2 linked regions of the Ancylobacter polymorphus genome follow. The protein of the gene in region 1 interacts with the protein of each later gene in a pairwise test. Links are inferred from orthologs where the notes say so. Each region holds a gene or a part of one and is shown in the gene's direction. Other genes may lie near its edges.

Region 1 (3,297 bases):
TATGCTCTCGGTGGTGGTCGACGACCACGATATGAACGTCACCCACATCATCCGCGGCGACGATCATCTGACCAATGCTGCGCGCCAGACGCAGATCTACCATGCGCTGGGCTGGGAGGTGCCGAAGATGGCCCATATCCCGCTGATCCATGGACCGGACGGGGCAAAGCTCTCCAAGCGCCATGGCGCGCTGGGCGTCGATGCCTACCGGGCGATGGGCTACCTGCCGGCCGCTTTGCGCAACTATCTCGTCCGCCTCGGCTGGAGCCATGGCGACCAGGAGATTTTCTCCACCGAGGAGATGGCGCAGCTGTTCGATCTCGACCGCGTCGGCCGCTCGGCGGCGCGTTTCGACTTCGCCAAGCTGGAAAACATCAACGGCCTCTATATCCGCTCCACGCCCGATGCCGAACTGCTCGCGGCCATCGACACGCTGCTGCCGCATATTCCTGAGGGCGCCACCATTGCCGCCGCGCTCACGCCCGAGCGCCGCGCGCAGCTGCTCGCCGCCATGCCGGGACTGAAGGAGCGCGCCAAGACGCTGATCGAACTCATTGAAAGCGCCGCCTATATCTGGCGCGCCCGCCCGTTGCCGCTGGAAGAAAAGGCGCAGGCGCTGCTGACCGAGGAGGCACGCCGCCTGCTGGCGGCCGCGTCCGTACAGCTCGCGGCGGTGGCGAATTGGAACGCGGCGGAGACCGAGGCGGCGGTGCGTGCGGTGGCGGAAGCGCAGGGCGTCAAGCTCGGCATGCTGGCGCAGCCGCTGCGCGCGGCAGTGACCGGCAAGACCACCTCGCCCGGCATTTTCGACGTGCTGGCCGTGCTCGGCCGCGAGGAGTCGCTGGCCCGGATCGGCGACCAGACCGGCGCGGTCGCGCAGGCGTAAGAAACCGTTCTAGCACATGGCGGAAGCGCGGATGCAATGGTTTCGCGCCCGCCCGGCGGCCGCATTGCGGCAGCGTTTTCGCTGCGCTTGCGAGGGCGGATCGAAACCGCTACGACTTTGATCATGGGCCGCAGCGAGACACCCCCCGTCTCCTACGCACAGCGCCAAACGGCAGGCGCGGCCCCTCGCCAAGACGCGATCCGTTTCAGATCCGTTCGTTCCTAGGTTCAGGGAGACCCGCATGGACGCCAGCCAAAGCAACGCGCCAAAATCCGCCACGCTCACCATTGGCGATGAAAGCTGGGAGCTGCCGATCCTGAACGGGACGATCGGTCCTGACGTGATCGATATCGCCAAGCTCTACGCGCAGACCGGCAAGTTCACCTACGATCCCGGCTTCACCTCCACCGCCTCCTGCGAAAGCCAGATCACCTATATCGATGGCGACGAGGGCATCCTGCTCTATCGCGGCTACCCCATCGAACAGCTGGCCGAAAGCGACTTCCTCGAAACCTGCTACCTGCTTCTCTACGGGGAGCTGCCGACCGCCGCCCAGAAGGCGGATTTCGACTACCGCGTCACGCGCCACACGATGGTGCATGAGCAGATGAGCCGGTTCTTCCACGGCTTCCGTCGCGACGCGCATCCCATGTCCGTGCTGGTGGCCTCGGTCGGCGCGCTGTCCGCCTTCTACCATGACAGCACCGACATTTCCGATCCGCAGCAGCGCATGATCGCCTCGATCCGAATGATCGCGAAGATCCCGACGCTGGCGGCCATGGCCTACAAGTACTCGATCGGCCAGCCCTTCGTGTACCCCAAGAACGATCTCGACTACGCCTCGAACTTCCTGCGCATGTGCTTCTCGGTTCCCTGCGAGGAGTACAAGGTCAACCCGATCCTCTCGCGCGCGATCGACCGCATCTTCATCCTGCACGCCGACCACGAGCAGAACGCCTCGACCTCGACCGTGCGTCTCGCCGGCTCGTCGGGCGCCAACCCCTTCGCCTGCATCGCCGCCGGCATTGCCTGCCTGTGGGGCCCCGCCCATGGCGGCGCCAATGAGGCGGCGCTGAAGATGCTGGGCGAGATCGGCTCGGTGGACCGTATCCCCGAGTTCATCAACCGCGCCAAGGACAAGAACGACCCGTTCCGCCTTATGGGCTTCGGCCATCGCGTCTACAAGAACTACGATCCGCGCGCCAAGATCATGCAGCGCACCTGCCATGAGGTGCTCGGCGAACTCGGCATCAAGGACGACCCGCTGCTCGACATCGCCGTGGAACTGGAGCGCATCGCGCTGCAGGACGACTACTTCGTCGAGCGCAAGCTCTACCCGAATATCGACTTCTACTCGGGCATCACCCTGCGCGCCCTCGGCTTCCCCACCTCCATGTTCACCGTGCTGTTCGCCCTCGCCCGCACCGTGGGCTGGATCGGCCAGTGGAAGGAAATGATCGAGGACCCGAGCCAGCGCATCGGCCGGCCGCGCCAGCTCTACACCGGTGCCACCCAGCGCGACTACGTGCCGATCGCCCGCCGCAAGTGACGGCAGTGCCACGGCACTGAGACGACCGACGAAAACCCCGCCCTCCGGACCGGAAGGCGGGGTTTTTCATGGCCGAGCATCATCCTGGTCAGGCAACGCCACGTCGCTGCGCCAGAGTCTCCAGCACCGCCCGCGCCGCGCGCCGGCTCGGCGGTTCACCCCCCTCGCCCATGACAGCGTCAAGCCGCGCAAAGGCGGCAAGCTGCGCCTCGCGCTCCGGCCCACCGACGATCAGCCGCGCCAGCTGCGCCGCCATGGCGGGCGGGTCGATATGCCATTGCAGATATTCCGGCATAGCCGGCTCATCGAGTATGAGATTGGGCAGGATCGCCGTCTTCACCCGGATGATGAAGGGCGCGATACGCCCTTCCAGCCATGGCACGCGATAGGCGGCGACGGTCGGCACGCCGGCTAGGGCGAGCTCCAGCGTCACCGTGCCGGACGCCGCCAGCGCCGCGCGGGCAATACGGAAGGCGGCGCGCTTCTCCTCATCGCTGACAATGATGCGTGGCTTCACCGCCCAGGAGGCCACCATCGCCTCGACCTGCGCCCGCCGGGCCGGCAAGGTCGGCAGCAGCAGCTCGACATCCGGCACCTCGGCCTTCAATCGCTCCAGCACCTCACCGAAGGTCGCACCGAGCCGCGCCAGTTCCGAGCGGCGGCTGCCGGGCAGCACCAGCAGCACGGGCGGGGACGCGGCGCGGCGGGCGGCCTCCGCCGTATCGGGCCGCAAGGTGGCGAGTTCACCGAGCAAGGGATGGCCGACATAAGTGGTCGGCGGCCCGCCGAGCGCGTGCATCGCCTCCGGCTCGAAGGGGAGCAGCGCCAGAACCCGATCGACATGCGGCGCCATGGCCCGCGC
Region 2 (3,248 bases), 430 kb from region 1 along the record:
GCTTTCGGGCGTGGGTGACGGCGTCAGCCGGGCCGGCGATGCCGCCAGCGCCAGCAGCGGCGGAACCGGCTTGGGCGGCGCGGTCGGCGGGGCGGTGAGCGGTGCCGGTCGGGCCGTGTCGGGCATCGGCAGCGGCGTCTCCGGCGCCACGAGCGACCTCGGTGGCGCGGTGAGCGGGCTTGGCACGGGCCTTGGCGGGGCGGTGAGCGGCGTCGGCGCGGTGGGACCGCAGCCCTCAAGGGGCGACGCGACCACCTCGGTCACCGGGCGCGCGCCGGTCGCGGCCAATGTGGTCGGCCTGCAGATCGAACTGCTCAAGCGCGGCCAGCGCCCGCTCGGCTTCGGCCGCAGCACCAGCGGCAACATCGCGGATGTGAACGCGAATGTTCTGGGCCGGCGCGGCGTCAATGCCGATGTTGCGGTCGGCACGTCGCGCCAGCGTCCGCTCGGCGTCGATGCGCGCGTCGGCGCGCTCGGCCCACGCGGGGTCAACGCCAATGCCGACGCGACGCTTGGTGACCGTCGGCCCGCCTCGCGGGGCCTCGCCGACGCCAATGTCGGGCTGAACGCGCTGGGGCCGCGCGGGCTGAACAGCACCAACCGCGCCACCCTCGGCGGCCGGCAGGCGGTGGATGTGGCAAGCCGCACCACGCTCGGCGGCCCGCGCGGCGTGCGCGCCAATGCGGATGTCGATGTCGGCGGCGAGACCACCTCGGCGGTGGGTGTCGATATCGGCATCGGCGGCGGTGGCCCCGGTGGTCCGGGCGGTCCCGGTGGGCCGGGTGGTCCGGGTGGTCCGGGCGGTCCCGGCGGCCCGGGCACGCCCGGCGGCCCCTCCGCCGGGGGCGGCGGCGCGGCGACGGGAGGCAATGCCAACCGTTCCGACATGGCCGCGAAGAAGACGCGCTGCACGGGCGTCCTCTCCGAGCCGCGCGCCTATGACGCCGGCATCGTCGCCCTGTGCCGCGACCTTATCGGCGGCTGATCGATGAACCGAGGGCCGTCCCGGAATCCGGGGCGGCCTTCGCCTTTCACAGGCCCGTCTCGACCGCCGTCGCCTTTCCATAGGGAACGTCTTCGCGCCGCCGCGATTGCAGAGGAGTATTCCGTGGCTCCTCCAATCCGGTTTCCCCCATGGCCCAGCTTCTCGTCCTTCTCAACGCCAATGCCGGCACGCTGCTGGACCGCGACGCGGAGGAGGTTCGGCGCCACATCGCCGATGCGCTCGATGGCGGGGGTCGCACCGTCGAGGTCCGCCTGCTGCGCGGCAAGGAACTGGTGAAGGCCATCCGCGCCTCCGGCAGCGGCGAGCATGACACCGTCATCGTCGGCGGTGGCGATGGCAGCGTCAGCCTGGCGGTGCAGAGCCTCGAAGGTTCCGGCAAGACGCTGGGCATCCTGCCGCTCGGCACGCTCAACCTCCTCGCCACCGATCTCGGCATGCCGCGCGACCTCGATGCGGCCTTAGCGGCGCTCAGCAACGCGCGGGTGGGCGAGATCGACCTGGCGACGCTGAACGGGCGCCGCTTCCACACCATTTCCGGCATGGGCTTCTTCAGCCAGATGGCCCGCGCCCGCGAAACCGCCCGGCGTTGGAAGCTCTGGCGCTTTTTCGCCGTCGCCATCGCCGCCGTCTTCGCCTTGCGCCGCAGCGGCCGTTTCGATCTCGATGTGACGGTGGACGGCACCGACCATCACTTCCAGGCCTTCGCCGCGCTCGCCTCGATCAACCGCTTCACCGGGCCGGGCTGGCGGCGCGGCCGGCTGGACGAAGGCGTGCTCGAACTGCATGTGGCGGAAGATCGCGGCGGGCTCGCCCTGCTGAAGGCCGGCGCCGACATGGTCACCGACAATTGGCGCGACAATCCCGGCATCATCAGCCTGACCGGCCGGGAAATCGTGCTGCGCCGCGCCAACCGCGCCCGCGTGTGGGTGTCCACCGACGGCGAACTCGGGCGGGAGGACATGCCGCTCACCTACCGGATCGTGCCGCGCGGGCTGAAAGTCCTCATCCCGCCGCCTGCCGATGGCGAGAGCGCCGTCGTCGGGGCCACTGAAGCGGCCACGACACGAGCCGAGGCGCTTCAGAGTGGCTCGATCTCATAGACCACCGTGACGCCGGCGCGCACCTGCGTCTCGCCGGCTTCCACCGGCACCGAATCCATCTTCTCCGCCCGCGCCGCCATCATCATCATGCGCGGCATGGGCTGCGGGCCGGCCTCGCTGTTGATCGACACCACGCGCACCAGCCGCACCCCGGCGGCGCCGGCGATGATCTCGGCCTGGTGGCGGGCATCCTTCACCGCCTCGGCGCGGGCCGCATCCTCCAGCTTGCCGGGCTCGGCGAGGTCGAAGGCGATACCGTTGATCTGGTTGGCGCCATTGGTCACCAGCTGGTCGAGCAGATCGCCGAGCTTGGCGAGGTCACGCAGCCGCACCGTGACGGAATTGGTCACCTGATAGGAGGCGATGCGCAGCGGATCGCCGTCCTTCTTCTGCGGCGCGTATTGCGGCTGCACCGAGAAACCGGAGGTCGAGACATCGCGCCCCTCGACACCGGCGGCCTTGATCGCGGCGATCATCGTCGCCACGGCGGCGGAATTGGCGTCGAGCGCCTCGCGCGCGGTCTTGCCCTCGCTCACCACGCCGGAGGTGAGCGTCGCTCGGTCGGGAACGGCGCTGGCCGTGCCTTCGCCTGACACCGCGAGCGTCGCCCGCCGGGCATTGGGCGCGAGATCCTGCGCGGCGAGCGGCGACAGGCTGGCGAACAGCGCGGCGGTGCCGAGAACGGCGGCGCAGGCGGTGGCGCGGAGGAGCTTCATGTCGTTTTCTTTCCTGAAACCGGCCGGGGCGGCGGATTTAAGCGCCCGCCCGCCCCCATGCCGGCAGACTGACGATGCGGCACGCCAGAGCACCCCGCGAAGGCGGCGGGAATGCGGCGGCGGGCGACGCCTTCCCCGGCGGGCCCCTGCCACGCGCCGGGCACGGCACCCCTCACGTCAGATGTCGGGGTGGACGGCCGGCGCAAGGCGGTTGGCGCCGACGCCACGCTTTGCTAGTTTCCCCCGCCCGCCGCGCCACCGCGCGCCGCCGGCCGGGCCTGTAGCTCAATGGTTAGAGCCGACCGCTCATAACGGTCTGGTTGCAGGTTCGAGTCCTGCCGGGCCCACCAAATCATTCAATAGGTTAGCGGGTCTGCGCAAAGATCCGGTCGGCGCCCCCCAACGAAACACCAAAGCGCGCCGCTC

What was found.
Region 2: the proteins of gltA (region 1) and K9D25_RS13045 interact in binary tests that used the Escherichia coli proteins (3 or more experiments, as listed by UniProt). The link is inferred for Ancylobacter polymorphus from one-to-one orthologs.

What each region holds. Positions count from the first base shown.
Region 1 is NZ_CP083239.1:3,185,808-3,189,104, reverse strand. Bases 300-3,281 are described here. They hold gltA (citrate synthase), read left to right. Parts: upstream 300-1,127; coding sequence 1,128-2,435; downstream 2,436-3,281. Other genes in these bases: lpxB (lipid-A-disaccharide synthase), read right to left, coding at 2,524-3,281; gltX (glutamate--tRNA ligase), read left to right, coding at 300-886. Also shown: more of gltX, read left to right, coding at 1-299; more of lpxB, read right to left, coding at 3,282-3,297.
Region 2 is NZ_CP083239.1:2,756,976-2,760,223, reverse strand. What follows is about bases 188-3,120. They hold K9D25_RS13045 (diacylglycerol/lipid kinase family protein), read left to right. Parts: upstream 188-1,134; coding sequence 1,135-2,106; downstream 2,107-3,120. Other genes in these bases: K9D25_RS13040 (SIMPL domain-containing protein), read right to left, coding at 2,085-2,822; K9D25_RS13050 (hypothetical protein), read left to right, coding at 188-985. Also shown: more of K9D25_RS13050, read left to right, coding at 1-187. UniProt on the Escherichia coli protein: In vitro phosphorylates phosphatidylglycerol but not diacylglycerol; the in vivo substrate is unknown.